3 linked regions of the Phenylobacterium zucineum HLK1 genome follow. The main gene of each other region encodes a partner of the protein of the gene in region 2 in a complex. Links are inferred from orthologs where the notes say so. Each region holds a gene or a part of one and is shown on either strand. Other genes may lie near its edges. The genes, in order: secG, secY and secA.

Region 1 (10,167 bases), 530 kb from region 2 along the record:
CTCGTCCCCGACGTTGGTGTTGTGGCCCGCGTCCTTCAGCTGCTTCTTCAGCGCGTGGAAGATCTCGGCGCCCATGCGCAGGGCTTCCGAGAAGGTCTCGGCGCCGGTCGGCAGGATCATGAACTCCTGGATGTCGATCGGATTGTCGGCGTGGGCGCCGCCGTTGATGATGTTCATCATCGGCACCGGCAGGATGCGGGCCGAGACGCCGCCCACGTACTTGTAGAGCGGCAGGGCCGAACTGCTGGCCGCCGCCTTGGCCGTGGCCAGGCTGACGCCCAGGATGGCGTTGGCGCCCAGGCGGCTCTTGTTCGGCGTGCCGTCCAGCTCGATCAGCATCCGGTCGATGCGGCGCTGGTCCTCGGCGTCCGAGCCTGACAGCGCGTCATAGATCTCGCCGTTCACCGCATCGACGGCCTGCCGCACGCCCTTGCCGAGGTAGCGGGCCTTGTCGCCGTCGCGCTTCTCCACGGCCTCGTGGGCCCCGGTCGAGGCGCCCGAGGGCACCGCCGCACGGCCCATGGCGCCGTCCTCGAGGATCACGTCGACCTCGACGGTCGGGTTGCCCCGGCTGTCCAGGATCTCACGGGCGGTGATGTCGACGATCTCGGTCATGGAGCTCCCTCGGGTGTTGCGGCGCGCGAGCCTTAGCCACCTTCCGCGACAGGGGCAACTTGACTTCCCCGGTTGACTTGCCGCGGCGTCGGCCGGTCATGCCGGGACGCCAAGGGAGGAAGATCATGCTGCTGGTGGAAAAGCCGTTCGACGGGGTCGCCGTCGTCACCCTCAACCGGCCCGAGGCGATGAACGCCCTGTCGAAGGCCCTGCGCCAGGCGCTGCGGCAGGCCATGGTCGAGCTGGACGCCGACCCCGAGGTGAAGGTGATCGTCCTGACCGGCGCGGGCGAGCGGGCGTTCACGGCCGGGCTCGACCTGAAGGAGCTGTCGTCCGATCCGTTGGGCATGGGCGCGGCCAACACGACGGACCCGGCCGAGAACCCCGCCCGCGCGCTGCTGGCCACCCGCAAGCCGATCATCGGCGCGATCAACGGCGTGGCGATCACCGGCGGCTTCGAGGTGGCGCTGGCCTGTGACGTGCTGATCTGCTCGACCAACGCCCGTTTCGCCGACACCCACGCGCGGGTCGGGATCACCCCCGGCTGGGGGCTGTCGCAGAAGCTGTCGCGCGTGATCGGCCCCTATCGGGCCAAGGAACTGTCGCTGACCGGCAACTTCCTCGACGCCAGAACCGCCTACGAATGGGGCCTTGCGAACCGCGTCGTCGAACCCGGCGAGCTGATGGAGGCCGCGCTGACCCTGGCCCGGCAGATGGCCGACATCGAGGCCGACATGCTGGTCGGATACAAGGCGATGATCGACGACGGCTACGAGACGACCCTGGCCGAGGGGCTCAAGCTGGAGCACGAGCGCTCGCTCGCGCACAACGTCGAGGTCACGCCCGAGATGGTCGCCGCCCGCCGCGAGAAGGTGCAGGCCCGCGGGCGGAGCCAGTAGCGCGCATGCGAACGGCCCCGCCTGTCGCCAGACGGGGCCGCGCGGAATCGCTGCCTCGGATGAGGCTTAGTCTTCCTTCGGCGTCAGGACCTGGCGGCCTTTGTACATGCCGGTCTTCAGGTCGACGTGGTGCGGGCGCTTCAGCTCGCCCGTTTCCTTGTCTTCGTGATAGGCGTTCGGGCCCAGCGCGTGGTGCGAGCGACGCATGTTCCGCCGCGAGGGCGAGGTTTTTCTCTTGGGAACGGCCATCGGAAATCTCGAAATGACTGCGGCGGCCGAGTGAGGCCGCCGACGTGAGCGGCGGTGTATGCATGAAACGCCGCTTCGGATCAAGCGCCCGCCTCGGGTTCCTCCCAATGCAGCCCCTGCCGGCCCACGCTCGTTGGAGTGAAACCATGGAAGCCGAGATCCACGCCCTCTTCCGCCGCCACGAGGACAACTTCAACCGCGGCCTGCACGGCGAGGCGGCGCCCGAGGACGCGGGCGCCCTCTTCACGCCCGAGTTCATCGCCGCCGGGCCCCAAGGGGTCGCGACGGGGCGGAACGACGCCTCGCTCGTCGAGGCGATGAGGGCCGGCTACGATCACTACCGGGCCACAGGCGCCCAGGCCATGACGCTCCGCGACGTCGCGGTCACGCCTATCGACGACCGGCACGCGACAGCCAAGGTCAGCTGGCGCGCCCGCTACCGCCGCAAGGACGGCTCGCAGACCGATATCGACTTCGAGGTGACCTACTTCGTACGCTTGACCGACGAGGGACCCAGGATCTTCGGCTGGGTGTCGGGCGACGAGGAGGCCCTGCTGCGCGAAAGGGGCCTGGCCTAGACCAGCCGGCTCCGCTCCTTGGCCGCGCCGATGAAGCTGGCGAACAGCGGGTGCGGGTCGAACGGCCGGCTCTTCAGCTCCGGGTGGTACTGCACGCCGACGAACCAGGGATGGTCCGCCCGCTCGCAGATCTCGGGCAGCTGGCCGTCGGGCGACAGGCCGGTGAACTTCAGGCCCGTGGCCTCGATCCGCTCGCGGTAGCCGATGTTCACCTCGTAGCGGTGGCGATGGCGCTCCTGGATGGCGGTCGAGCCGTAGATCTCGGCCACCCGCGATCCGGGGGCCAGCACGGCGTCATAGGCGCCGCAGCGCATGGTGCCGCCCAGCTCGCCCCCCTCGGCGCGGACCTGCTTCTCGTTCCCCCGGGTCCACTCGGTCATCAGGCCGACGATGGGCTCGGAGGTCGGGCCGAACTCGGTGGACGAAGCTTGCCGGATGCCGGCCAGGTTCCGGGCCGCCTCGATCATCGCCATCTGCATGCCGAAGCAGATGCCGAAGTACGGGATCTGGTGCTCGCGGGCGAACTGGACGGCCCGGATCATCCCCTCCGAGCCGCGCTCGCCGAAGGCCCCCGGGACCAGCACGCCGTGGACGTTGGCCAGACGCACGGCGATCAGGTCCTCGTCCTTCTCGAAGGCCTCGCCCTCGATCCAGTCGAACTTGACCCGGACGTTGTTGGCCACGCCGCCGTGGACCAGCGCCTCGACCAGCGATTTGTAGGCGTCGGTCAGGCCCGTATACTTGCCGACGATGGCGATGTTCACCTCGCCGTCGGGGTGGCTCAGGCGGTGGGAGATCTCTTCCCAGCGGGTCAGGTCAGGCTTCGGCGCCTGGTCCAGCAGGCCGAAGACGTCGAGCACCTCGGTGTCGAGTCCCTCGTGGTGATAGTCCAACGGCACGGCGTAGATGTTGGCGCTGTCCATCGCCTGGATGACGGCGCTGGGGCGCACGTTGCAGAACTGGGCGATCTTGCGCCGCTCGCCCTCGGGGATCGGGAACTCGGTCCGGCACAGCAGGATGTCGGGCTGGATGCCGATCGAGCGCAGCTCCTTCACCGAGTGCTGGGTCGGCTTGGTCTTCATCTCGCCGGCCGTCTTGATGAACGGCAGCAGCGTCAGGTGGATGTAGCAGGCGTGCCCGCGGGGCAGCTCCTGGCCCAGCTGGCGGATCGCCTCGAAGAACGGCAGGCCCTCGATGTCGCCCACCGTGCCGCCGACCTCGATCAGCACGAAGTCCACATCCGGGCCGGGATCGGAGAGGACGAAGTCCTTGATCTCGCCGGTGACGTGCGGAATGACCTGGACCGTCGCGCCGAGGTAGTCGCCGCGGCGCTCCTTCTCGATGATCGTCTTGTAGATCTGGCCCGTCGTGATGTTGTCGGCGCGGGTGGCCGAGACGCCCGTGAAGCGCTCGTAGTGGCCGAGGTCGAGGTCGGTCTCGGCCCCGTCGTCGGTCACGAAGACCTCGCCGTGCTGGTAGGGGCTCATCGTCCCCGGATCGACGTTGAGATAGGGGTCGAGTTTCCTCAGACGGACCTTGTAGCCGCGCGCCTGCAACAGGGCGCCAAGCGCGGCGGACGCGAGACCTTTACCAAGAGAGGAGACCACGCCGCCGGTGATGAAGATGTACCGGGCCATGGGCGCTCAGAGTAGCCGTGATTCGCCGGGGCGGCCCGCCCCGTGGTGCAAACTATCCACGGATTACTGCGGCGCGGCGGGCGCGGGGGCCGTTTGGGGAGCCGGTTGCGGAGCGGTCGGGGCCGGCTGGGCGCCGAACGGATTGCCGACCACGGGCGCGGGGGCCTGGAGCGGCGCGGGGCCACCCTGCGCCGGCGCGGCCGGGGTCGGCTGGGGCGCCGACTGGTTCAGGCTGTTCGGATCGATGGCGTCCACCTTCAGGCGGTCGACCACGGACGAGGAGCCCCCTTCCCGGCCGGCCATGATCGTCAGCAGCAGGCCCAGCACGAAGAACACCGACCCCAGGATCCAGGTGATCCGGGTCATCAGGTCGCCGGCCCCGCGCGCGGTCATGAAGCCCGAAGGCCCGCCGCCCATGCCCAGCGCCCCGCCTTCGGACCGCTGCAGCAGGACCACGACGATCAGGAAGAACGCGACGATGACCTCGATCACGAGGAGCAGCGTGAGCAGCATGGACAGTCTTTCCAGTGCGCGGCGGACACACCCCGCCGAAATGAAGCGCGCGCTCTACCACCGAGGCGGGCCCAAGGCCATAGGTAGCGGGTCGCTTCCGTCGGACAAGTGATGATTCTCGACCTGCAGCGCCTGCCGATCCTCGAAACCGAACGGCTCCGGCTCAATCCCCTGACCCTCGAGGACGCCGAGGCGATCTTCCCCCTCCTCGCAGACCCGGAGGTGCTCGCCTATTGGGAGGCGCCCGAGCCCAACGACCCCGACGTCGTCGCCGGCGTGGTCCGCAACCACGTCGAGGACATGGCGGCCGGGCGCGCCATGCGCTGGGCCATGCGCCGGCTCTCGGACGGGGCGTTCGTCGGCTGCTTCGACATTACCGAGATCGACCGGCGCCATCGCAGGGCCCAGGTGGGCCTGATGTTGGGCCGGCAGACCTCGGGCGAGGACTATGGCCTGGAGGCGATGCGAGCGGTGATCGCCTTCGCCGCGGCGAACGGGCTGCGGAAGCTGACCGCCCGCACGCACCTGGGCGCCCGGCGCTCGGAGAGCGTGCTCGAGAAGCTCGGCTTCGAGGAGGAGGGCCTGCTGCGCGGCCACATCCTGGAGGACGGCGAGCGGCGGGACGTGCGGCTGTTCGGCCTTCTGCTCTAGGCTGGGCGGCCCTATCTCCACGGCAGGGAGACCCGCCATGACCCAGCCCATCGTCGTCGCCGGCTTCGACCACATCGTGCTGCGCGTCCGCGACAAGGAGCGGATGCTCGCCTTCTACTGCGGCGTGCTGGGGCTCTCGGTGGACCGCGACCGTCCGGAGATCGGACTCACCCACATCCGCTGCGGGCCGCAGATGATCGACCTCGTCACGCTCGACGGCCCGCTGGGGCGGATGGGCGGCGCCGGGCCCGGCGCCGAGGGCCGCAACCTCGACCATTTCGCCCTGCAGGTGCGTCCCTACGACGCCCAGGCGATCAAGGATCACCTGGCCGCTCACGGAGTCGCCGTGACGGACGAAGGCCCCCGCTACGGGGCCGACGGCGACGGCTGGTCGATCTACCTGCAGGACCCCGAGGGCAACACGGTCGAGCTGAAGGGCCCCGGAGCCTGAGGGGGCCCTAGAGGGCGTTCACGATCCCGAGGAAGTCCTGCGCCTTCAGGGACGCGCCGCCCACCAGCGCGCCGCCCACCTCGTCGGCGTGCAGGATCTCGGCCGCGTTCGACGGCTTCACCGAGCCGCCGTACAGGATGGGGACCGCCCTGCCCGCCTCGCCGAACATCTCGACCAGGGTGGCCCGGATCGCGCGGTGCATTTCCTCGATCTCGGGCGTGGTGGGCGTCAGGCCGGTGCCGATCGCCCACACGGGCTCATAGGCCACCGCGAAGGCCTTGCCCGCCAGCTCGGTCGGCAGCGAGCCGCGGACCTGGCGCGTGACGATCGCCAGCGCCTGGCCGGCCTTACGCTCCTCCAGCGTCTCGCCGACGCAGACGATCGGCTCCAGCCCCGCGCGCAGCGCCGCCTTGACCTTGCCCGCCACCAGGGCGTCGGTCTCGCGGTAGCCCGACCGCCGCTCGGAGTGGCCGAGGATCACCAGCTTCGCGCCGGCGTCGGCCAGCATCTCGGCCGAGACGTCGCCGGTGAAGGCGCCCGATTCGTCCGTGTGGCAGTCCTGACCGCCGACCAGCACCGGCGTCCCCGCCAGCGCCTCGCTCATCCGGTGGACCAGCAGACTGGGCGGACAGATCGCCACGCGCGCGGCGCTCGCGGCCGCCCCGGCGGCCACGGCCTTGGCCTCGGACAGCGCGGCGGCCAGCCCGTTCATCTTCCAGTTTCCGGCGATCAGCGGCTTGGGAGCGGTCATCTTGCCTCACATACGTCGCAATGGCCGGCGCGGTTAAGGCAAGCTGGGCGGCCTGTCACCTCCTTGCCGTACGGAAGCGGCCTCCACTATACCGGCCCGCACGCCTGCGCCCCGGAAAGGGTTATTCCTGATGCTCGCCGCCATCCGCCAGTTCGCGAAGTCCTGGGTCGCCGCCGTCCTGATCGGCCTGCTGATCGTCAGCTTCGCGGTCTTCGGCATCAACGACGTATTCAGCGGCGCCACCGGCGACCAGGTCATCAAGGCCGGCTCGCGGGTGGTCACCTCGGCCGAATTCCGGCGCGAGTACGAGGATTACCGCAAGCGGCTGGAACAGCAGGCCGGCCAGCCCATCACGCCCGAGATGGCCGAGGCCAACGGCATCGACCGCCAGGTGCTGAACGGCCTGGCCACCCGCGAGGCCTTCGCCGAGATGCTGCACAAGATCGGCATCCGCCCGTCGGACAAGCTGCTGGTGGCCGAGATCTCGAAGATCCCGGCCTTCTTCGATCCGATCAGCGGCCGCTTCGACCGCAACACTTTCCAGCAACGCCTGGCCGAGAACGACATGACCCCGGAGGGCTTCGACCGCGCCCTGCGGGACCAGATGGCCGCCCAGCACTGGGGCGCGGGCGTGGGCGAAGGCCTGCGCGCGCCGCGGGCCTACGGCGCGCTCGGCGCCATCTTCGGCCTGGAGAGCCGGGACGTGGCCTGGTTCAACGTGACCGCCGCGAACGTTCCGGCCGTGGCGGCGCCGACCGACGAGCAGCTGACGGCCTTCATGAAGGAGAACGCCGAGCAGCTCACCCGTCCCGAGATGCGCGTGCTGACGGTGGTGCGCTTCACCCCGCAGGCCGTTCCCCAGAACACGCCCGTCGACGAGGCCGAGCTGAAGAAGCTCTACGAGTTCCGCAAGGACACCTTCTCGCGCCCGGAGACCCGCACGCTGGTGCAGATTCCCGCCAAGGACGCCGCGGCGGCCCAGCAGATCCAGGCCGGCCTGGCGCGGGGCGACGATCCGGCCGCGGTCGCCAAGGCCGCCGGCGTGGACGTCATCACCTACGAGGACAAGCCGAAGACCGCCCTCGCCGACCGTCGCGTGGCCGACGTCGCCTTCGGCCTGCAGCCCGGCCAGGTCGCCCGCGCCCAGGGCGAACTGGGCCTGGCGGTCGTGAAGGTGATCTCCGTGACCCCCGGCCAGACGGTCACCCTCGAGGAGGCCCGGCCGGTGCTGGAGGCCGAGCTGCGCAAGAACGCCGCCGCCCAGAAGGTCTACGAGCAGGCCGAAGCCTACGACGAGGCGCACCGGGGCGGGGCCGACCTGGCCGCCGCGGCCCAGCAGGTCGGCGTACCGGCGATGACGGTGGGTCCGGTGACCCGCCAGGGCGTGGACGAACAGGGCCGGCCCGTCCCCGGCCTCACGCCGGCGATCCTCGAACAGGCGTTCTCGCTGCCTGCGGGCGGCGAAGGCGACCTGACAGACGCCGGCGAGGGCGAATCCTTCGCCGTGAAGGTCGAGCGCGTGGTTCCGCCCGCCATGCCGCCGCTCGCCGAGGTGCGCACCGAGCTCGCCCGCGTCTGGTCGGCGCGGGAGACCGCCCGCCGCATGGAGGCCCGGGCGAACGAGCTCGCCGAACGCGTGCGCAAGGGCGAGAGCCTGGAGGCGGTCGCCGCGTCCGCCAGCCTGAAGGTCTCGCGCGCCGAGGGCCTGTCGCGGCAGACCGCGGGCCAGGACCCGGCGCTGTCGGGCGAGCTGCTGAACCGCGCTTTCGGCGCTCGCCCCGACGACGTGATCGTCGGCCGGGCCCGGGAGTTCGCCTTCTCGGTGGCCAAGGTCAGCAACATCCGCATGCAGCCCGGCCCCACCGCCGCCATGCTGACCGAGCAGCAGCGCGGCGAGATGACGAACACCCTCTTCCGCGAGATCGCCGACGCGGCCCAGCGCGCGGCGCGCGACAAGCTGAAGGTGCGCGTGGATGTGAACCGCGCCCGCGCCGCGGTCGGCTTCGAGCCCCTCGACGCCAAGGCCCCGGCGGAGAAGAAGAAGTGACGCCGGAGCCGTCGTTCGAGGCGTTCCGGTCGACCTACGACGGCGGCGCTCCGCAGGTCGTCTGGACGCGGCTGGTCGACGACCTGGAGACCCCCGTCTCCGCGTTCCTGAAGATCGGTCACGGCCGGCCGTACGCCTTCCTGTTCGAATCGGTGGAAGGCGGCGCCTGGCGCGGCCGCTATTCGATCATCACCCTGGCGCCCGACCTCGTCTGGCGCTGTCGCGGCGACGTGGCCGAGGCGGCCGAGGGCGAAGACATCGCCGCCGGCCGGTTCACCACCCAGCCCGGCGGGGCGCTGGATTCGCTGCGCGACCTGCTGGCCGCCTCGCGCATCGAGCTGCCCCCGGGCCTGCCGCCCATGGCCGCGGGCGTCTTCGGGGCGATCGGCTACGACATGATCCGGCTGGTCGAGCGCCTGCCGAACGTGAATCCCGACCCGTTGGGCCTGCCCGACTCGGTGCTGGCGCGTCCCTCGATCGTGGCGATCTTCGACGCCATCGCCCAGGAGATCATCCTGGTGACGCCGGTCCGTCCGGGCATGGCGTCGGCCGAACAGGCCTATGAGGCCGCCCGCGCGCGGCTGCAGGCGGTCGTCGACGACCTGCGAAGGCCCGCGCCGCCGCTCACCGGGACGGCCACGCCCGAGCCCGACAGCTTCACGACCCCGGTCAGCCGCGAGGCGTACCGCGAGATCGTCGAAAAGGCGAAGGGCTACATCCGCGCCGGCGACATCTTTCAGGTCGTCCCCAGCCACCGCTTCCGCGCGCCGTTCACCCGCGATCCATTCGCGCTCTACCGCTCGCTGCGCCGGACCAACCCGTCGCCGTTCCTGTTCTTCCTGGACTTCGGCGGTTTCCAGCTCGCCGGCTCGAGCCCCGAGATCCTGGTGCGCCTGCGCGACGGCAAGATCACCATCCGGCCGATCGCGGGCACCCGCCCCCGCGGCGCGACGCCCGAGGAGGACCTGCGGCTCGAACAGGAGCTCGTGAACGATCCCAAGGAACGCGCCGAACACCTGATGCTGCTGGACCTCGGCCGCAACGACGTCGGCCGGGTGGCGATGCTGAAGGAACAGGGCGCCAACCAGCCGGCGCCCGCGTCGCGCCAGCCGCGCGTGCGGGTCACGAACAGCTTCTTCGTCGAGCGCTACAGCCACGTCATGCACCTCGTCTCAAACGTCGAGGGGGATGCGCCCGATGGCCTCGATCCGGTGGACGTGGTGATGGCCGCCCTGCCGGCCGGCACGCTCTCCGGCGCGCCGAAGGTGCGGGCGATGGAGATCATCGACGAGTTGGAGATCGAGAAGCGCGGCATCGGCTACGCAGGCGGCGTCGGCTACTTCGGCTGCGACGGATCGGTGGACACCTGCATCGTCCTGCGCACCGCGCTGTTCAAGGACGAGGTGATGTACGTGCAGGCCGGCGGCGGCGTCGTGGCCGACAGCGATCCCGACGCCGAGTACGATGAAACCCTCCACAAGGCCCGCGCATTGCGGCGGGCGGCCGAGGAGAGCTGGCGCTTCGTCTGAGCCGCGTTAACTGCGATCGCTCAATGCGGGTAGGCCCGCGCTTGCATAACTTCGTCGGCTCGCGAACGTGATCGTGCGTTCGCCGACCGGCGCACGCCGGGATTCGATCGGGGATCGGACGAGTGACGGCGGGGATCACCACAGACGAGACGCGGGACGAGATCACGGCGCGTGAGCGCGCGCTGGGGCGCCTCTCGTTCGCCTTCATGCTCGACCAGGCGGCTCTGGGGGTCGGCGAGCTATCGAC
Region 2 (8,637 bases):
ATGAAGCTGGGCGAGTTCGCCCCCACGCGCTTCTTCCCCGGCCACGCCGCCGACAAGAAGGCCAAGAGGAAGTAAGATGGCCAAGCAAGCGAAAGCCCGGCGGCTCGCCGGGATCGAGGCGATGGCCAAGGTGCGGACCCTCCGCACCAGCCCGCGCAAGCTCAACCTGGTGGCCCAGTCGATCCGCGGCCTCAAGGTTCAGCGCGCCCTCAACGAGCTGGAGTTCAGCCACAAGCGCATCGCCCGCGATGTGCGCAAGGCGCTCTACTCGGCCATCTCGAACGCCGAGAACAACCACAACCTCGACATCGACAACCTGGTCGTGGCCGAGGCCTTCGTCGGCAAGAACCTGATCATGAAGCGCTTCCACGCCCGTGCGCGCGGTCGCGCCTCGCGCATCGAGAAGCCGTTCAGCGAGATCACCATCGTGGTCCGCGAGCAAGGTGAGGCCGCCTAATGGGTCAGAAGATCAATCCCGTCGGGCTGCGTCTCGGCATCAACCGCACCTGGGACAGCCGCTGGTTCGCCGACGGCCCCGAGTACGGCCGCCTGCTGCACGAGGACATCAAGGTCCGCCGGGCGCTGAAGAAGCGCCTGTACCAGGCCGGCGTGTCGCGGATCATCATCGAGCGTCCGCACAAGAAGTGCCGCATCACCATCTATGCCGCGCGCCCCGGCGTGATCATCGGCAAGAAGGGCGCGGACATCGAGAAGCTGCGCAAGGACGTCGCGGCGATGACGGACGGCGAGGTTCACCTGAACATCGTCGAGATCCGCAAGCCCGAGACCGACGCCCAGCTGATCGCCGAGAACATCGCCCAGCAGCTCGAGCGCCGCGTGGCCTTCCGCCGCGCCATGAAGCGTTCGATGCAGTCGGCGATGCGCCTGGGCGCCAAGGGCGTCCGGATCAACGTCTCGGGCCGCCTCGGCGGCGCCGAAATCGCCCGCATGGAGTGGTACCGCGAAGGCCGCGTGCCGCTGCACACCCTGCGCGCCGACGTGGACTACGGCTTCACCGAGGCCAAGACCACCTACGGCGTGATCGGCGTGAAGGTGTGGGTGTTCAAGGGCGAAGTGCTCGAGCACGACCCGATGGCCCTCGACAAGCGCCTGGCCGGCGAGAGCGGCCCGGCCGGCGAAGGCGGCGGCCGTGAGCGCGGCGACCGTCCCGATCGTGGCCCCCGGCGCGAGCGCCGCGGCGAGCCGTCGAACGCCTAAGGATCGCTAAGCCATGCTGTCTCCGAAGAAGACCAAGTACCGCAAGCAGTTCAAGGGCCGCATCCACGGCACGGCCAAGGGCGGGTTCACGCTGAACTTCGGCTCGTACGGCCTGAAGTCCATGGAGCCCGAGCGGATCACTGCGCGGCAGATCGAGGCGGCCCGCCGCGCGATCACCCGCCAGATGAAGCGCCAGGGCCGGGTGTGGATCCGGGTGTTCCCCGACGTGCCGGTGACCGGCAAGCCGGCGGAAGTCCGGATGGGTTCGGGCAAGGGTTCGGTCGAGTACTGGGCCGCCCGCGTCCACCCTGGCCGCATCATGTTCGAAATCGACGGGGTGCCGGATGACGTCGCCCGCGAAGCCCTGCGCCTCGGCGCGGCCAAGCTTCCGGTGAAGACCCGCATCGTCACCCGCATCGACGCCGCCGTGGAGCACGCGTGATGAAGATCGACGAAGTCCGGGGCATGACGCCCGACCAGCTGAACGAGCAGCTCGTGGCCCTCAAGAAGGAGCAGTTCAACCTGCGCTTCCAGAAGGCGACGGGTCAGATCGAGAAGACCCACCGCGTAGACGAGGTGCGCAAGGATATCGCGCGCATCAAGACCGTCCTGCGCGCCAAGCAGGCCCAGGCCTGAGGAGACTGACGCAAATGCCGAAGCGAATCCTCGAGGGCGTCGTCGTCTCCGACAAGGGCGACAAGACGGTTGTGGTGAAGGTCGAGCGGACCTTCCTCCATCCGGTGCTGAAGAAGACCGTCCGCCGGTCGAAGAAGTACCACGCCCACGACGAGGCCAACACGTACAAGGTCGGCGAGGTCGCCCGCATCATCGAATGCGCGCCCAAGTCGAAGCTGAAAACCTGGGAAGTGCTGCCTAAGGGCGGCGCGGCCCAAGCGTAAGGATCCGGATCCATGATCCAGATGCAAACTAACCTGGACGTCGCCGACAACTCCGGCGCCCGCCGGGTCATGTGCATCAAGGTGCTCGGCGGCGCCAAGCGGCGCTACGCCGGCGTCGGCGACAAGATCGTCGTCTCCGTGAAGGAGGCGATCCCGCGCGGCCGCGTGAAGAAGGGCGACGTGCTGCAGGCGATCGTCGTGCGCACCAGCCAGGGCATCAAGCGCAAGGACGGCTCGGTGATCCGCTTCGACAAGAACGCGGCCGTGATCGTCAACAAGCAATCCGAGCCGATCGGCACGCGGATCTTCGGGCCTGTTCCCCGCGAACTGCGCGCCAAGAACCACATGAAGATCATCTCGCTCGCCCCCGAGGTGCTGTAATGGCGTCGAAGATCAAGAAGGGCGACCGCGTGGTCGTCCTCACCGGCAAGGACAAGGGCCGCGAGGGCTCGGTCCTGAAGGTGTTCCCGAAGGAACAGCGCGTGCTGGTGGAGGGCCTGAACATGGTCCAGCGCCACACCCGTCCGTCCCAGCTCGATCCCCAGGGCGGGATCAAGAACAAGGAAGCGCCGCTCCACCTGTCGAACGTGGCCATCGTCGATTCCAAGGGCAAGCCGACCCGCGTCGGCTTCCGCGTGGAAGGCGACAAGAAGGTGCGGTTCGCCAAGACGACCGGCGAGGTGATCAATGGCTGATCAAGCTTACGAACCGCGGCTGAAGACCGAGTACCGCGAGCGCATCCGCAAGTCGCTCAAGGACCGGTTCGGCTACAGCAACGAGATGCAGATCCCGAAGCTGGAGAAGATCGTGATCAACATGGGTGTCGGCGAGGCTGTCGCCGACTCCAAGAAGATCCAGTCCGCGATGGCCGACCTGGCGAAGATCGCCGGCCAGAAGCCCGTGTCGACCAAGGCGCGGACCTCGATCGCCGGCTTCAAGCTGCGCGAAGGCATGACGGTGGGCTGCAAGGTCACCCTGCGCAAGGACCGGATGTACGAGTTCCTTGACCGGCTGATCACCATCGCCCTGCCGCGGGTGAAGGACTTCCGGGGCCTGAAGCCCACGTCGTTCGACGGCCGCGGCAACTACGCCATGGGTCTGAAGGAGCACATCGTGTTCCCGGAGATCAACTACGACCAGATCGACCAGATCTGGGGCATGGACATCATCGTCACCACGACTGCGAAGACCGACGACGAAGCCCGCGAGCTTCTCAAGGAATTCCAGTTCCCGTTCGTTCAGCAATAAGCGGCGGGAAGGAAGAGAACATGGCCAAGAAAAGCGCCGTCAATCGCAACGAACGGGTCAAGAAGCTCGTCAAGCAATACGCCGCCAAGCGCGAGGCGCTGAAGGCGATCGCCAACGACGAGAGCCTGCCCCTCGAGGAGCGCTTCGAAGCGCGCCTGAAGCTGGCCGAGCTGCCGCGCAATTCCGCGGCCGTTCGCATCCGCAACCGCTGTGAGGTGACGGGCCGTCCGCGCGCCTATTACCGCAAGCTGAAGATGAGCCGGGTCTCCCTGCGCGAACTGGGTTCGCACGGGCTGATCCCGGGCCTCGTCAAGTCGAGCTGGTAGGAGGGTCAAGATGGTCAACGACCCGATCGGCGATCTGATCGCCCGCATCAAGAACGCCGCCTCGCGCGGCCGGTCCAAGCTGACGACGCCGGCGTCGAAGATGCGCGCGCGCGTCCTCGACGTGCTGGCCGAGGAAGGCTACATCCGCGGCTACCAGCTGGTGCAGAAGCCCGGCGCGTTCCCGGAATTCGAGATCGAGCTGAAGTACTTCGACGGCCAGCCGGTCATCGTCGAGATCAGCCGCGTCTCCAAGCCCGGCCGCCGCGTCTATTCGTCGATCAAGGACCTGAAGCCCGTGAAGAACGGCCTCGGGATCTCGATCCTCTCGACGCCCAAGGGCGTCATGTCCGACAACGCCGCCCGCGAGGCGAACGTTGGCGGCGAAGTCCTCTGCCGGGTCTACTAAGATGTCTCGTATCGGTAAGAAGGCGGTCGCTGTCCCCAGCGGGGTGACGGTGACCATCGACGGCCAGACGGTGACGGTGAAGGGGCCCAAGGGCCAACTCGCCTGGACGGTCGCCGAAGAGATCGAGGTCCGCCAGGAAGGCGCCGAGATCCTGCTCTCCAAGCGGGACGAGAGCACCCGGGCGCAAGCCATGTGGGGCCTGTCGCGCACCCTGGTGAACAACATGGTCGTGGGCGTCACCCAGGGCTATGAGCAGACCCTCGAGCTCGTGGGCGTCGGCTACCGCGCCGCGATGAAGGGCCAGGCGCTCTCCATGCAGCTCGGCTTCAGCCACGACGTGGACGTCGCGCCCCCGGCCGGCATCACGTTCGCGACGCCGAAGCAGACCGAGATCAAAATCTCGGGCATCGACAAGCAGCTGGTCGGCGAAACCGCCGCCCGGATCCGCCGCCTCCGTCCGCCGGAGCCCTACAAGGGCAAGGGCGTGCGGTATGCCGGCGAGAACGTCCGGCGCAAGGAAGGCAAGAAGAAGTAAGCCATGGCGCTCTCTCCCCGCGACACCACCAAGCGCCGCGCGCAGCGCGTCCGCACCCGCCTCCGCAAGGTGGCGAACGGCCGTCCGCGTCTGTCGGTCTTCCGCTCGGCCAAGAACATCTACGCCCAGGTCATCGACGATGAGCGCGGCGTGACCCTGGCCGCGGCCTCCTCGCTGGAAGGCGAGAAGAAGGACAAGGGCTCGGACAAGGACGCCGCCGCCCGCGTGGGCGCCCTGGTCGCCCAACGGGCGATCGAGAAGGGCGTCAAGGACGTCGTCTTCGACCGTGGCGGCTACCTGTACCATGGCCGGGTGAAGGCCCTGGCCGACGCCGCGCGCGAAGCCGGCCTGAATTTCTAAGGAACGATCGATGGCTCGCAGGAACGAAGAGCGCGGCGACCGTCGCAATCGCGAAGAAGAACGCGACAGCGAAATCGTCGAGAAGCTGGTCCACATCAACCGCGTCGCGGCCACCGTTAAGGGCGGCCGCCGGTTCTCCTTCGCCGCCCTGATGGTGGTCGGCGACCAGAAGGGCCGCGTGGGCTTCGGTCACGGCAAGGCGCGCGAAGTGCCGGAAGCCATCCGCAAGGCGACCGAAGAGGCCAAGAAGTCGATGATCCGCGTGCCGCTCCGCGAGAGCCGCACCCTGCACCACGACGGCGCTGGCCGCTGGGGCGCGGGCAAGGTGATGGTCCGCGCTGCGCCTCCCGGCACCGGCGTCATCGCCGGCGGTCCGATGCGCGCGGTGCTGGAAACCCTGGGCGTCCAGGACGTCGTCGGCAAGTCGGTCGGCTCGTCCAACCCCTACAACATGGTGCGCGCGACCTTCGAGGCGCTGAAGGCCCAGTCTTCGCCCCGCCAGGTCGCCGCCAAGCGCGGCAAGAAGGTCTCCGACGTGATCGGCCGCAGGGCCGACGGCGCTTCGGCGGCCCAGCCGGCCGCGGATGCGGAAGGTTAAGTCACATGGCCAAGATCACCGTTCGCCAGACCGGCAGCCCGATCCGCCGGACCAAGGACCAGCGCGCCACGCTCGTCGGCCTCGGCCTGAACCGCGTGGGCCGGGTCTCCACCCTTGAGGACACGCCCGCGGTCCGCGGGATGGTCGCCAAGGTGGCGCACCTCGTCGAAGTGGTGGAGGGGTAACCTCCACCCGAGGGGCCTTCGGGCCCCTTTTCGGCCTTTCGGGGCCGACCGTTTTCCACAGCCGAGTCGGGGGCTTCCCCCGGCGCCAGATCTCCAAGGAGAGGCCACATGACCAAGCTGAACGAACTCGCTCCGCGCGAAGGCTCCACCAAGAACCGCATGCGCGTCGGCCGCGGCCCGGGCTCGGGCAAGGGCAAGACCGCCGGCCGCGGCGTGAAGGGCCAGAAGGCCCGGACCGGCGTCTCGATCGCCGGCTTCGAAGGCGGCCAGATGCCGCTGCACATGCGGATGCCCAAGCGCGGCTTCAACTCGCGCAATCGGAAGGACTTCGCCGAGGTGAACCTGTGGCGGATCGAGCAGGCGATCGCCGCCGGCAAGCTCGACGCCAAGGCCGCCATCGACGCCGAGGCCCTGCTGAAGGCGGGCGTCATCCGCCGCGCCAAGGACGGTGTGAAGCTGCTGGGCAAGGGCGAGCTGAAGTCGAAGCTCAACCTCACCGTCTACTCGGCGACGGCCTCGGCCCGCGCCGCGGTCGAGAAGGCCGGCGGCAAGCTGACCACGACCAAGCCGGAAGCTGCCCAGGACGCTTCGGCGGAAGCCTGATCCGCATCTGCGACGACGCCGGCCTCGCTATCGGGGCCGGCGCGTCCTATGTGATCCCGGTCACGAGTCAGGGGATTTGCTGAATGGCTTCGGCCGCCGAACAGCTCGCCGCGAACATGAACTTCCAGGCCTTCGCCAAGGCCACGGAGCTTCACAAGCGTATCTGGTTCACCCTCTGGGCGATGATCGTCTACCGGGCGGGCTGCTACATCCCGATCCCCGGCATCGACGCCGCCGCGCTGCAGCAGGCCTTCCAGGGCCAGGCGCAGGGCATCCTCGGCATGTTCAACATGTTCTCGGGCGGCGCCGTCGAGCGGATGGCGCTCTTCGCCCTGAACGTGATGCCGTACATCTCGGCCTCGATCATCGTGCAGCTGCTGGGCACCGTCTATCCGCCGTGGGAGAAGCTGCGGAAGGAAGGCGGCGAGGCCGGCCGCAAGCAGCTCAACCAGTACACCCGCTATCTCACCGTCGTGCTGGCGCTGTTCCAGTCGTTCGGCATCGCCATGGGCCTGTCGCAGAGCCCGGGCCTGGTCGAGAATCCGGGGCTGTTCTTCATCGTCTCGACCGTCGTCACCCTGACCGGCGGCACCATGTTCCTGATGTGGCTGGGCGAGCAGATCACCAGCCGCGGCGTGGGCAACGGCATCAGCCTGATCATCTTCGCCGGCATCGTGGCGGTCCTGCCGCGCTATGTGGCGCAGGCGTTCGAGATGGCCCGCACCGGCGCCATGAGCGGCGGGGCCCTGTTCCTGATCGCCGCCCTGGTGATCGCGGTGACCGTCGCCATCGTCTTCATGGAGCGCTCGCAGCGCCGCCTGCTGGTGCAGTATCCCAAGCGCCAGGTGGGCAACCGCATGTTCGGCGGCGACACCTCGTTCCTGCCGCTGAAGATCAACACCTCGGGCGTGATCCCGCCGATCTTCGCCTCGAGCCTGCTGCTGCTGCCGACGACGGTGATGGGCTTCGCGGCCACCGCGAACCTGCCGGAGTGGCTCCAGTGGCTGCCGGCCGCGACCGGCCAGCTGCAGCACGGCCAGCCGCTGTTCATGCTGCTCTACGGCGGCCTGATCGTCTTCTTCTGCTTCTTCTACACCTCGGTCGTCTTCAGCCCCGAGGACACGGCGGAGAACCTGCGCAAGTACGGCGGCTTCCTGCCCGGCATCCGTCCCGGGAAGCGTACGGCCGAGTACCTGGACTTCGTGCTGACCCGCCTGACGGTGATCGGCGCGGCCTACATCACCATCGTCTGCCTGCTGCCCGAGGCCCTGATCGGCTTCTACAACGTGCAGTTCTACATGGGCGGCACCAGCCTGCTCATCGTGGTGAGCGTTACCATGGACACCGTGGCCCAGATCCAGTCGCACCTGCTGGCGCACCAGTACGAGGGGCTGATCAAGCGGTCCAAGCTGCGCGGCGGGGGCCGCGGGCGCTGATCGGATAGACAGGGAAAGTGACGCCGGCGCCGGCAAGAGCGCCGGCTCGGGGAGGGGTAGTCGATGAACCTGATCCTGTTCGGACCGCCGGCGGCGGGGAAGGGGACCCAGGCCAAGCGCCTGGTCGAGCAGCGCCGGATGGTGCAGCTCTCCACCGGCGACATGCTGCGCGCCGCCATCGCCTCGGGCTCGGAGCTGGGCCAGCGGGTGTCGGGCATCATGGAGCGCGGCGAGCTCGTCTCGGACGCCATCGTCATCGAACTCATCGAACAGCGCCTGCCCGAGGCCGAGGCGGCGGGCGGGGCGATCTTCGACGGCTTCCCGCGGACCCTGGCCCAGGCCGAGGCGCTGGACGCCATGCTGGCCGGCCGCGGCCGGCGGATCGACCTGGTCGTCCGCCTGAAGGTGGACGATGCGGCCCTGATGCAGCGCATCGCCGGGCGCTTCGCCGAATCGGGGCGCGCCGACGACAACCCCGAGAGCTTCAAGGTCCGCCTGGACGCCTATAACCGCCAGACCGCGCCGCTGCTGCCGTACTACGAGGGGCAGGGCAAGCTGGTCGAGGTGGACGGCATGGGCTCGATCGACCAGGTCGCCGCCGCGATCGACGCGGCCCTGACCGGAGCTGCGGCCTGATTCCCGCCGGCCCAGCCCACGCCCTGCGGCGCCAAGGCGCGCCTGTGGCCAAGTTGCGTGGCCGGGCGGCTCATGCTTTCCTTAACCATCCCGAGGCTACCCTCGGGCACGAGTGCGATCCGGCGCGGGAAGGGGAACCCCTTGCGCGCGCAGGAAATCGTTCACAATTGGGCGTTTCCGCCATTGA
Region 3 (10,587 bases), 590 kb from region 2 along the record:
CGGGTTCGCGGTCGAAGGTGTGCGCCTGCTTGTCGGCGCGCTTGAGGGCCGCGCGCTTCAGCGCCGTGGTCAGCGGGTCGAGCGCGCGCTCGAGCGTCTGGCCGACCACCTCCACCGGCTTGGCGGCGGGCTTGGCCGCGAGCTTGGAGGGGGGCGCCTTCGGTTTCGCGGGCTTGCGGCTCATGAGGTCTTCGCCTTGCTGGGAGGGGTCTGGGGCGCCGCCTGGGGCGCCGCCTTGGGGGCCGCCTGGGGGGCATCGGCCGGCGGTTCGGCGCGGGGCGCGCCGTCCTGCGGCTTCACCAGGCTCTCGATCTTGGCCTTGCCGCGCAGCTTCTCCAGCAGGTCGCGGATGCGGTCGTAGGTCAGGAAGCGCACGATCTGCGGCCGGGCGGCCTCCAGCGTGATCGGCTGCTCCAGGCGGCGGTCCTCGACCTTCACGAGGGCGACGCCGCCCTCCACCTCGAAGGGGCCCACGATCTCGCCCGGCTTGGCCGTCTTGAGCGCCAGCTCGTAGGCCTCGGGCATGACGTCGGTCGTGAAGTAGCCGAGGTCGCCGCCGTTGAAGCGCGTCTCGGGATCGCGCGAGCGTTCCATCGCCAGGGCCTCGAACGAGGCGCCGGCCGCCAGCAGCTTCTTCACCGCCTCGGCGTCGGCCTCGGTGGCGAGCACGATCTGACGGGCGCGGATCTCCTCCTGCCGCTTGGCCACCCGCTGCTGCTCGGCGTAGAGGCCGCGGATGTTGTTCTCGGTGACGGCGTCGGCGACCACGTCCTCGATCAGCATGTCGCCCAGGATGCGGTCGCGGGCGGCGGCGAGGCGCCGCTGGGCCACGGGATCCTCGTCGAGGTTCCGCTTCAGCGCCTCGGCGGCCAGCAGCTTCTGGTCCACCACCTCGTCCAGCACCCGGCGGAACAGGTCCGAGGCGGGATCCAGCGGCTCGCCCTCGCCGATCAGCCCCTGGGCCACCGCCTCGCGCTTGACGTCCGAGGCCCAGACCGTGCGGCCGTCCACCCGCGCCACCGCCACGTCGCCCCGCTCGGGCGGCCGGTCGCCGTCGCCGTTCCCGCCGCAGGCGGCGAGCGTCCCGGCGAGCGCCAGGACGAGGCAGGCGGTGCGAAGAGGCTTGGCCGGCGCCATGCGGTCACCCCCAGGTTTTCCGGAGCGGCGCCGCACGTTGCCGGCGCGGGCCGTCCCTAGCCATTTCCATCCCGGGATGCAAAGGTTGCCCCGAGTTCCAACGCTTGTTTAAAAGCGCCAACCGATTGTCCCGGAGGATCATTTAAAATGCGCGAAGCGGTCATCGTCTCCTACGCCCGGACGGGCCTGGCCAAGTCCGCCCGCGGCGGATTCAACATGACCCCGACGGTCTCGATGGCCGCGCACGCGGTGAAGCATGCCGTCGAGCGCTCGGGCGTGGCCCCCGCCGAGATCGAGGACGTCTTCCTGGGCAACGTGGCGCACGGCGGCGGCAACCTCGGCCGTCAGGCGGGCCTGCTGGGCGGCCTGCCGATCACCACCTCGGGCGTGACCGTCAACCGCTTCTGCTCGTCGGGCCTGCAGACCATCGCCATGGGCGCCGACTACATCCGCAACGGCGGCGCCGACGTCGTCGTGGCCGGCGGGGTGGAGTCGATCTCCATGCCGAACCCGGGCCCCGGCAGCGCCGAGAACTTCGACCCCGAGCTGACCCGGCTGTACCCGGCCATCTTCATGCCGATGATCGACACCGCCGACATCGTCGCCGAGCGCTACAACGTCAGCCGCGAGGCCCAGGACGAGTACTCGCTCGAGAGCCAACGCCGGATGGCCGCCGCCCAGCAGGCCGAGAAGTTCAAGGACGAGATCGTCCCGATGAAGACCAAGATGAAGGTGGTCAACAAGGAGACGAAGGAGGAGTCCGTCGTCGACTACGTGGTCGACCGCGACGAGTGCAACCGCCCCGACACCACGCTGGAAGGCCTGGCCAAGCTCCAGCCGGTCCGCGGCGAGGGCAAGTTCATCACCGCCGGCAACGCCTCGCAGCTCTCGGACGGCGCGGCCGCCGTGGTGGTGATGGAGGCCAAGGAGGCCGAGCGCCGCGGGCTGAAGCCGCTCGGCGTGTTCAAGGGTTGGGCGGTCGCGGGCTGCGAGCCCGACGAGATGGGCATCGGCCCGGTGTTCGCGATCCCGCGCCTGCTCGAGCGCCACGGCCTGAAGGTCGACGACATCGACCTGTGGGAGCTGAACGAGGCCTTCGCCAGCCAGTGCCTCTACTGCCGCGACAAGCTCGGCATCGATCCTGAGAAGTACAACGTCAACGGCGGCTCGATCGCCATCGGCCACCCCTTCGGCATGACCGGCGCGCGCCTGGCGGGCCACGTCCTGCAGGAAGGCAAGCGCCGCGGCGCCAAGAACGTCGTCGTCTCCATGTGCATCGGCGGCGGCATGGGCGGCGCGGGCCTCTTCGAGGTCTTCTAGGCGCTCCCAGCCTTTCGGGCGGATCGGCCCTCCCCTCTGCGGGAGGGCCTTTTCTTTATGGCCACGAACAAACACGAACCAACACGAACAGGGGGTCCCCGGATCACGGAGATGGCGGTTTTCGCGCGCCGAGGGCGCGCATTTCTCCTCGCTTCACGAAGGTCGGCCGCCGGGCGTCCGTGTTGGTTCGTGTTTGTTCGTGGCCAAACCTACAGCGCCAGCCGCTCCACCTGCGCCTTGGAGTGCAGGCTGAAATTCACCAGCAATCCCAGCCTCAGGCCTGTCGCCCGTAGATAGTTCAGCACCTGGGCCCGATGCTCAGGCGCGATCGCTCGCGCGGCCTTCAACTCCACCAGCACCTTATCGAAGCAGACGAAGTCGGGCGCATAGGTCTGTCTCAAGGGCCGCCCCTTGTAGGCCAGCCGCAATGCAGGCGTGGCGACAAAGGGGATGCCGCGCGCCTCGAACTCGATCCCGAGGCACTCCTGATAGACCGCTTCGAGGAAGCCGCCTCCCAGCGCCCGGTTGACTTCGAAGATCGCGCCCTGAATGAGGAAAACCTCATCAGCATGGAGCACATTCCCGCCGGGCCGGTCCTCGTCCATGCTCCAACGATAACGCACGCCGGCCACCGGAACAATAGCGGAACATCGTCTGCTGCAGGGCGGATGTGGCGCCAGTCGGCCGCGTTGACACTGGGAGGGGGGCTGCTTAAGTCTCGCGCGCCCTCTGACGGGCCTATTTTGCCGGCGGGCGCAGGGCCCCTTCAGTCGCCGCCGACGCCTCGCACAACGGACGCCTTCCCTTGAGCATCTTCCAACGGTTCTTCGGTTCCTCCAACGACCGCAAGGTCAAGGGCATGCAGGCGCGTGTCCTGAAGATCAACGCGCTGGAGCCCAAGATCCAGGCCCTCTCGGACGCCGAGCTGCGGGGCAAGACCGACGAGTTCAGGGCCCGCCTGGCGAAGGGCGAGACCCTGGACCAGCTGCTGGACGAGGCCTTCGCCGTGGTGCGCGAGGCCGCCAAGCGCGTGCTGGGCCAGCGGCACTACGACGTGCAGCTTGTCGGCGGCATGGTCCTGCACCAGGGCGGGATCGCCGAGATGCGGACCGGCGAAGGCAAGACGCTGGTGGCCACCGCCCCCGTCTACCTCAACGCCCTGGCGGGCAAGGGCGTCCACGTCATCACCGTCAACGACTACCTGGCCCAGCGCGACAGCGAATGGATGGGCCAGGTTTACGGCTTCCTGGGCATGACCACGGGCGTGATCGTCCACGGCCTGTCCCAGGGCCAGCGCCAGGCGGCCTACGCCAGCGACATCACCTACGGCACGAACAACGAGTTCGGCTTCGACTACCTGCGCGACAACCTGGTCTACGACTCCCGCGAGATGGTCCAGCGCGGCCACAACTTCGCGATCGTCGACGAGGTGGACTCGATCCTGATCGACGAGGCGCGCACGCCGCTGATCATCTCGGGTCCCACCGAGGACCGCTCGGAATTCTACAAGACCATCGACCTGCTCATCAAAGAGCTGGTCAAGGACCCGACCACCTACGACCACGACGAGAAGCAGCGCCAGGTCATCCTCACCGAGGAAGGCTCGGAGCGGATCGAGCAGATCCTGGAGGAGGCGGGGCACCTGGCCGAGGACTCGGCGGGCCTGTACGACCCGGCGAACGTCTCGGTCGTGCACCACGTGAACCAGGCGCTGCGGGCGAACGTGCTCTACACCCGCGACAAGGACTACATCGTCCGCGCCGGCGAGGTGATCCTGATCGACGAGTTCACCGGCCGCATGATGCATGGCCGCCGCCTGTCCGAAGGCCTGCACCAGGCCATCGAGGCCAAGGAAGGCGCCGTCATCCAGCCCGAGAACCAGACCCTGGCCTCGGTGACGATCCAGAACTACTTCCGCCTCTACTCCAAGCTGTCGGGCATGACCGGCACGGCGGCCACCGAGGCCCAGGAGTTCCTCGACATCTACCGGATGGACGTGGCCGAGATCCCGACCAACCGGCCGATCCAGCGCATCGACGACGACGACGAGGTGTACCGGACCAGCGCCGAGAAGAACCAGGCGATCATCAAGCAGATCGAGGAGTGCTACCGCCGGGGCCAGCCGATCCTCGTGGGCACCGTCTCGATCGAGAAGTCGGAACACCTCTCCGAGCTGCTGAAGGCGCACAAGTTCGAGGTCGACGGGAAGACGCAGACCGGCATCCCGCACAGCGTGCTGAACGCCCGCTACCACGAGCAGGAGGCCCTGATCGTCGCCGACGCCGGCGTGCCGGGCGCGGTGACCATCGCCACCAACATGGCCGGCCGCGGCACCGACATCCAGCTGGGCGGCAACGTCGACATGAAGCTGGCCAAGTGGCGCGACGAGCAGCGGGCGCAGGGCGCCGAGCCGACGCCCGAGCAGGCCTTCGCCCAGCGCGCGATCATCGAGGCCGAGATCAAGGACCTGAAGGAGAAGGCCCTGGCCGCGGGCGGCCTCTACGTGCTGGGCACCGAGCGCCACGAGAGCCGGCGGATCGACAACCAGCTGCGCGGCCGGACGGGCCGCCAGGGCGACCCCGGCCACTCGAAGTTCTTCCTCTCGTGCGAGGACGACCTGCTGCGCATCTTCGCCGGCGACCGGCTGGACGCGATCATGCGGACCTTCGGCGTGCAGGAAGGCGAGGCCATCACGCACAAGTGGCTGAACAGCGCCATCGCCACCGCCCAGAAGCGCGTCGAGCAGCGGAACTACGAAATCCGCAAGAACCTGCTGAAGTACGACGACGTCGTGAACGACCAGCGCAAGGCCGTGTTCGAGCAGCGCCAGGAGTTCATGGAGGCGACCGACCTTTCGGAGGCTGTCGCCGAGTTCCGCCGCGACACCATCGCCGACTTCGTCCAGCGCCACCTGCCGCCCAAGGCCTACGCCGAGCAGTGGGACGTGGCGGGCCTGGACGACCACGTTCGCCGGTACCTGGGCCTGGAGCTGCCGATCGCCGAGTGGGCCGCCGAGGACGGCATCGCCAACGAGGAGATCGAGGAGCGCATCGTCCAGGCCGCCGACGCCCGGGCGGCCGAGCGCAACGCCCTGGTGGGCGACCACATGCGCAACGTCGAGAAGAGCTTCCTGCTGCAGACCATCGACATGCAGTGGCGCGAGCACCTGATGCACCTCGACCACCTGCGCAACGTGATCGGCCTGCGCGGCTACGGCCAGCGCGACCCGCTGAACGAGTTCAAGACCGAGGCCTTCTCGCTGTTCGAGAAGCTGCTGGTGGACCTGCGCCAGAACGTGACCCGCTGGCTGATGACGGTGGAGTTCCAGTTCGAGGAGCCCGCGCCGCCGCCTCCGGAGATGTTCGAGGTCCACCTCGACCCGCTGACCGGCGAGAACGAGGCCGAGCGCGGCTTCGTGCCCGACAACATCTCGCCCGAGCAGCGCCAGGCCCTTCCCGTCACCTCCTTGCCCGACGGCTGGGAGGACACCGGCCGCAACCAGCCCTGCCCCTGCGGCTCGGGCAAGAAGTTCAAGCACTGCCACGGCGCGCTGGTGTGAGGCGGCGTCCCTCCCGGCAAGGGAGGGTTGCCCGCCCCCACGGAAGGCCGTGAAACTCTCCCCGACGACTTAGGGGAGAAACCACCATGGCCCAGGCGCTGCCGAAGGCGTGCATCATCGGCGCGGGCTGTTCCGGCTTCACGACCGCCAAGCGGCTGAAGGACCTGGGCGTGCCGTTCGACTGCTTCGAGATGTCGGACGACATCGGCGGCAACTGGTACTTCAAAAACCCGAACGGCCTGTCGGCCTGCTACGAGAGCCTGCACATCGACACGTCGAAGTGGCGCCTGGCCTTCGAGGACTATCCGGTCCCCGCCGACTGGCCCGACTTCCCGCACCACGCCCAGCTCCTGAAGTACTTCCACGACTACGTGGACCACTTCGGCCTGCGCCCCCTGATCACCTTCAACACCGCGGTCACCCACGCCGAGCGCACGGCGGAGGGGCTCTGGTCGGTGACGCTGTCGACCGGTGAGACTCGCCTCTACGACGTGCTGTTCGTCTGCAACGGCCACCACTGGGACGCGCGCATCCCGGAGTATCCCGGCGCCTTCGACGGGCCGGCCTTCCACGCCCACGAATACCGCGACCCGTTCGACCCCGTGGACATGCGCGGCAAGAACATCGTCGTCGTCGGCATGGGCAATTCGGCGATGGACATCGCCTCGGAGCTGTCCCAGCGGCCGATCGCGAGGAACCTCTGGGTCGCCGCCCGGCGCGGCGTCTGGGTGCTGCCGAAGTACATGGACGGCCGGCCGGCGGACAAGGCGGCCCTGCCCCCCTGGTTCCCGCGCAAGCTGGGCCTGGCGCTGGCCCGCAAGAAAATCAAGCGGGCCATCGGGCGGATGGAGGACTACGGCCTGCCCAAGCCCGACCACGAGCCGCTGGAGGCGCACCCGTCCGTCTCGGGCGAGTTCCTGACCCGGGCCGGCTGCGGCGACGTGAAGTTCAAGCCGAACATCGCCGAGCTGATGGGCAAGAAGGTCCGCTTCGAGGACGGCAGCGTCGAGGACGTGGACGCCATCGTCTACGCCACCGGCTACAGGATCAGCTTCCCGTTCTTCACGGATCCCGAGCTGCTGCCGGACGCCGAGCACCGCTTCCCGCTGTTCAAGCGGATGATGAAGCCGGGAATCCCGAACCTGTTCTTCATGGGCCTGGCCCAGCCCCTGCCGACGCTGGTCAACTTCGCCGAGCAGCAGGCCAAGCTCGCCGGCGCCTACCTCGTGGGCCGCTACAAGCCGCCCGCGCCCGCGGAGATGGCGCAGGTCACCGCCAAGGACGAGGCCCTGCACCTCGGCCCCTACTACAAGTCGGCCAGGCACACGATCCAGGTGGACTTCGGGATCTACGTCCACGACCTCCTGAAGGAGATCGAGCGCGGCGGGAAGCGGGCGAAGGCCGCCGGCTACGCCCTGCCAGTTCCCGCCCGCGCGGTCAGCGCGTCACGATCGGAAAGTCCGGCCGCGGCGGCGTGAGGAAGCCCAGCAGGCGGACGAGCGCCCCGGCTTCGCCCTCCGAGGCCGCCGGCGGCCTGGCCCCCGCCAGGGCCGCCGCCAGGAACTGGGCCCGCGGCAGGACGAACACCGCCTCGGCCGCGCCCTTGGGATCGGCCTCGTAGGTGAGGACGTCGTTGCGCACGGCCACCCGATAGCGCTCGTCGCGGTCCGGGAAGACGAGGTCGAGGCTGACCGCCTGCCCCCGCGACTTGGCGGGATCCAGCCGCACCGCCAGGAGGTCGAGCAGCATCGGCGTCGGGGTGCTGCGGACCATGTCGAGCGAGCCGGCGCGGGCCGGCCCCGGCCGCACGCCCTGCGAAAGCTCCTGGGCGCCGGTCAGGTACATGTTGCGCCAGATGGCGCTCTCGGCCGCCGCCGCCTGGCGGCGGTAGACGCGGGCCAGGAGCTCGCGGGCGGCCACGTTCGTCGCATCGGCCAGCACGATCCGGTTCAGCAGGGTCGCCGCCCAGCGGTCGTCGCCGGCGTCGTAGGCCCGGCGCGCCTGCGCCAGCACCTTGCCCGCCCCGCCCATGGCGGCGACGTAGCGGGCGCTCTCGTCGACCGGATCGAGCGGCGCGAGGTTCACCGGATTGCCGTCGTACCAGCCCATGTAGCGCTGGTAGATCGCCCGGCTGTTGAAGCTGAGCGTGCCGTAGTAGCCGCGGTTGAACCACTCGCGGTCCAGCGCCTCCGGCAGCTTGAGCCGGTTGGCGATCTCGGGGCCCGTGAGGCCCTCGTTCATCAGGCGCACCGTCTGGTCGTGCAGGTACTTGTAGGCGTCGCGGTGGCTGGCGACGTAGGCGGCGATCGTCTCCCGACCGAAGCGGGGCCAGGCGTGGCTGGTGAACAGCACGTCGGTCCGGTCGCCGTAGAGGCGCAGGGACTCCGAAAGGCCGTCCGCCCACAGCTTGGCGTCACGCACCAGGGCGCCGCGCGGCGTCAGCACGTTGTGCATGGTGGCGTTGGCGTTCTCGGCCAGGCTGAGCGCCTTCAGGTCCGGCAGGTAGATGTTCATCTCGGCCGGCGCCTCGGTGTTGGGCGTCACCTGGAACTCCAGGCGCACGCCGTCGACCGTCAGGGTCTGGCCGGTGCGTTCGATCTCCAGCGTCGGCGGGATGAGCGTCTGGGTCCCGGAGCTGACCGCCTGGCCGATGCCCGAGCTGATGGGCCCCTCGGGGCCGCGCGGCTGGCCGCCGCCGAACTGGTAGGCCGCCCGGCGCTGCATGGCGGGGCCGGCGATGATGTTCTCGGAGACCGCGTGCTCCAGAAAGCCCTGGGGCGCGATCACTTGGACCTTCCCGGCGTCGACGTCGGCCTGCTCGACCATGCCGCGGGCGCCGCCGAAGTGGTCGACGTGGCTGTGGGTGTAGACGAGGGCCGTCACCGGCCGCACCCCCAGCGTCTGGTTGGCGAGGTCGAGGGCGGCGCGCGCCGTCTCGGCCGAGGTGAGCGGGTCGATGACGATCCAGCCGGTCTTGCCGGCGATGAACGTGGCGTTCGCGAGGTCGAAGCCGCGGACCTGCCAGACGCCGTCGGCGACCTTGAAGAGGCCGTGCTTCGACAGGAGCTGCGCCTGCCGCCACAGGCTGGGGTTCACGGTGGCCGGCGCGGGTCCCGCGAGGTGGGCGTCGGCCGACAGGTCCCAGACGACCCGGCCATCGGCGGCGGTGATCCTCGGGTCCGCCCGCGTGGCGACGAAGCCCCGCTCGGCGAACTCGAAGTCCTGCCGGTCGGCGAAGTCGGGCCCCGCCTGCGCCGCCGTGGCCAGGGCAAGGCCCAGCGCCAGGCCCAGCGCGGCGCCGATCGTCAGCTTCCTCATGTGACGCACCTCCCGCCCGAGGGATGAGCCCGCGGCGCGACCCTGGCAACCTTGCCCCGACGTAACTTGACGAGGCGGGCCCCTGTCGGCGCTTCTGCCGGTTCGGATGGGGGACGAGAGATGAAGTTCGCAAGCTGTGCGGCGGCGCTGGCCGCGTTCTGCCTGGCCGGGTTCGGCCTGATCGGGCCGGTGGCGGCGCAGACGGGGGACCAGAAGGCCGCCTTCGCCGAGATCGACCCGCTATTCGAGGCCTTCATGCGCGAGCAGAACGTCCCCGGCCTCGTCTATGGCGTCGTGGCCGACGGCAAGCTGGCCTACGTCCGGACCCTGGGCGTGCAGGACGTGGAGACGAAGGCGCCGGTCACGGCCGACACCGTCTTCCGCATCGCCTCGATGTCCAAGAACTTCACCGCGCTGGCGGCGCTGAAGCTCAGGGACGAGGGCCGGCTGTCGCTGGACGCCCCCGCCGAGCAGTACGTGCCGGAGCTGAAGGCGCTGAAGTATCCCACGACGGACAGCCCGAAGATCACCGTCCGCGACCTTCTCAGCCACGCCGGCGGCTTCGTCACCGACGACCCCTGGGGCGACCGCCATCTCGACATGGCGGAGCCGGACTTCTCGCGCTTCGTCGCGGCGGGCGTCCCGTTCTCGCGAGCGCCCGGGACGGCGTTCGAATATTCCAACTTCGGCTATGCGCTCGCCGGCCGGGTGGTCTCGAACGCCTCGGGGACGCCCTACGCCGACTACATCGGCGCCCGCTTCCTCGCGCCGCTGGGCATGGCCTCGACCACGTTCGACATCGGCAAGGTCCCGGCCGGGCGCCTCGCCCGCGGCTATCGGTGGGAGGACGGGCGCTGGACGCCCGAGCCGGCGCCGGGTCCCGGCGCCTTCGGGGCGATGGGCGGGCTCCTGACCAGCGCTAACGACTACGCCCGCTACATGGCCTGGGAGCTCGCCGCCTGGCCGCCGCGCGATGGGCCCGAGGACGGGATCCTGGCCCGCGCCAGCATCCGCGAGATCGCCCGTCCCCAGACCTACGCCACCGTGCAGCGGCGGTCCGATCCCGAGGGCTGCGACCGGGCGGCCAGCTACGGCATGGGGACCATCCCCTACAGCGACTGCGTGCTCGGGCCGCACTTCGGCCATTCCGGCGGGCTGCCGGGCTACGGCTCGAACGTCCTGATGCTGCCGCAGCGCGGCGTGGGCGTGTTCGCCTTCACGAACCGGACCTATGCGCCCGCCTCCGTCGTCGT

Evidence for each region.
Region 1: secY (region 2) and secG share a complex: the UniProt entries of both Escherichia coli proteins name them as parts of the sec protein translocase complex. The link is inferred for Phenylobacterium zucineum HLK1 from one-to-one orthologs.
Region 3: the proteins of secY (region 2) and secA are in contact, whole or in part, in a crystal structure (PDB 3DIN), measured with the Thermotoga maritima proteins. The link is inferred for Phenylobacterium zucineum HLK1 from one-to-one orthologs. Residues at the interface, in WP_004081795.1 of Thermotoga maritima: Glu108, Gly109, Glu110, Glu111, Ala236, Glu237, Arg238, Arg239, Ile240, Thr241, Ile242, Gln243, Tyr244, Ala245, Arg246, Arg247, Val248, Thr249, Gly250, Arg251, Arg252, Val253, Tyr254, Gly256, Ala257, Ser258, Thr259, Tyr260, Leu261, Pro262; in WP_004082002.1 of Thermotoga maritima: Glu261, Ala262, Arg263, Lys300, Ala301, Arg302, Thr303, Ile304, Ile305, Leu323, Tyr324, Asp325, Pro326, Val329, Ser330, Tyr333, Ile336, Lys340, Phe345, Val349, Glu363, Phe364, Tyr374, Ser375, Gly376, Gly377, Glu393, Ile395, Thr482, Ser483.

Annotation. Positions count from the first base shown.
Region 1 is NC_011144.1:1,957,303-1,967,469, forward strand. What follows is about bases 2,767-5,672. They hold secG (preprotein translocase subunit SecG), read right to left. Parts: upstream 4,492-5,672; coding sequence 4,042-4,491; downstream 2,767-4,041. Other genes in these bases: PHZ_RS09645 (CTP synthase), read right to left, coding at 2,767-3,978; PHZ_RS09655 (GNAT family N-acetyltransferase), read left to right, coding at 4,603-5,142; PHZ_RS09660 (VOC family protein), read left to right, coding at 5,180-5,593; tpiA (triose-phosphate isomerase), read right to left, coding at 5,601-5,672. Also shown: eno (phosphopyruvate hydratase), read right to left, coding at 1-615; PHZ_RS09630 (enoyl-CoA hydratase), read left to right, coding at 741-1,514; rpmF (50S ribosomal protein L32), read right to left, coding at 1,581-1,763; PHZ_RS09640 (DUF4440 domain-containing protein), read left to right, coding at 1,910-2,341; more of PHZ_RS09645, read right to left, coding at 2,338-2,766; more of tpiA, read right to left, coding at 5,673-6,344; PHZ_RS09670 (peptidylprolyl isomerase), read left to right, coding at 6,475-8,391; trpE (anthranilate synthase component I), read left to right, coding at 8,388-9,920; PHZ_RS21645 (hypothetical protein), read left to right, coding at 10,043-10,167. UniProt on the Escherichia coli protein: Subunit of the protein translocation channel SecYEG. Overexpression of some hybrid proteins has been thought to jam the protein secretion apparatus resulting in cell death; while this may be true it also results in FtsH-mediated degradation of SecY.
Region 2 is NC_011144.1:1,422,381-1,431,017, forward strand. What follows is about bases 5,766-8,637. They hold secY (preprotein translocase subunit SecY), read left to right. Parts: upstream 5,766-6,461; coding sequence 6,462-7,814; downstream 7,815-8,637. Other genes in these bases: rpmD (50S ribosomal protein L30), read left to right, coding at 5,766-5,775; rplO (50S ribosomal protein L15), read left to right, coding at 5,884-6,378; PHZ_RS06915 (adenylate kinase), read left to right, coding at 7,878-8,450. Outside these bases: rpsS (30S ribosomal protein S19), read left to right, coding at 1-75; rplV (50S ribosomal protein L22), read left to right, coding at 77-457; rpsC (30S ribosomal protein S3), read left to right, coding at 457-1,218; rplP (50S ribosomal protein L16), read left to right, coding at 1,232-1,660; rpmC (50S ribosomal protein L29), read left to right, coding at 1,660-1,854; rpsQ (30S ribosomal protein S17), read left to right, coding at 1,869-2,117; rplN (50S ribosomal protein L14), read left to right, coding at 2,130-2,498; rplX (50S ribosomal protein L24), read left to right, coding at 2,498-2,812; rplE (50S ribosomal protein L5), read left to right, coding at 2,805-3,365; rpsN (30S ribosomal protein S14), read left to right, coding at 3,386-3,691; rpsH (30S ribosomal protein S8), read left to right, coding at 3,702-4,097; rplF (50S ribosomal protein L6), read left to right, coding at 4,099-4,632; rplR (50S ribosomal protein L18), read left to right, coding at 4,636-4,992; rpsE (30S ribosomal protein S5), read left to right, coding at 5,003-5,590; more of rpmD, read left to right, coding at 5,596-5,765. UniProt on the Escherichia coli protein: The central subunit of the protein translocation channel SecYEG. Consists of two halves formed by TMs 1-5 and 6-10.
Region 3 is NC_011144.1:831,038-841,624, reverse strand. What follows is about bases 2,891-6,216. They hold secA (preprotein translocase subunit SecA), read left to right. Parts: upstream 2,891-3,262; coding sequence 3,263-6,016; downstream 6,017-6,216. Other genes in these bases: PHZ_RS04115 (flavin-containing monooxygenase), read left to right, coding at 6,103-6,216; PHZ_RS04125 (GxxExxY protein), read right to left, coding at 2,891-3,062. Outside these bases: bifunctional glutamate N-acetyltransferase/amino-acid acetyltransferase ArgJ, read right to left, coding at 1-184; PHZ_RS04135 (peptidylprolyl isomerase), read right to left, coding at 181-1,137; PHZ_RS04130 (acetyl-CoA C-acyltransferase), read left to right, coding at 1,285-2,457; more of PHZ_RS04125, read right to left, coding at 2,667-2,890; more of PHZ_RS04115, read left to right, coding at 6,217-7,494; PHZ_RS04110 (alkyl/aryl-sulfatase), read right to left, coding at 7,454-9,334; PHZ_RS04105 (serine hydrolase domain-containing protein), read left to right, coding at 9,455-10,587. UniProt on the Escherichia coli protein: Required for protein export, interacts with the SecYEG preprotein conducting channel.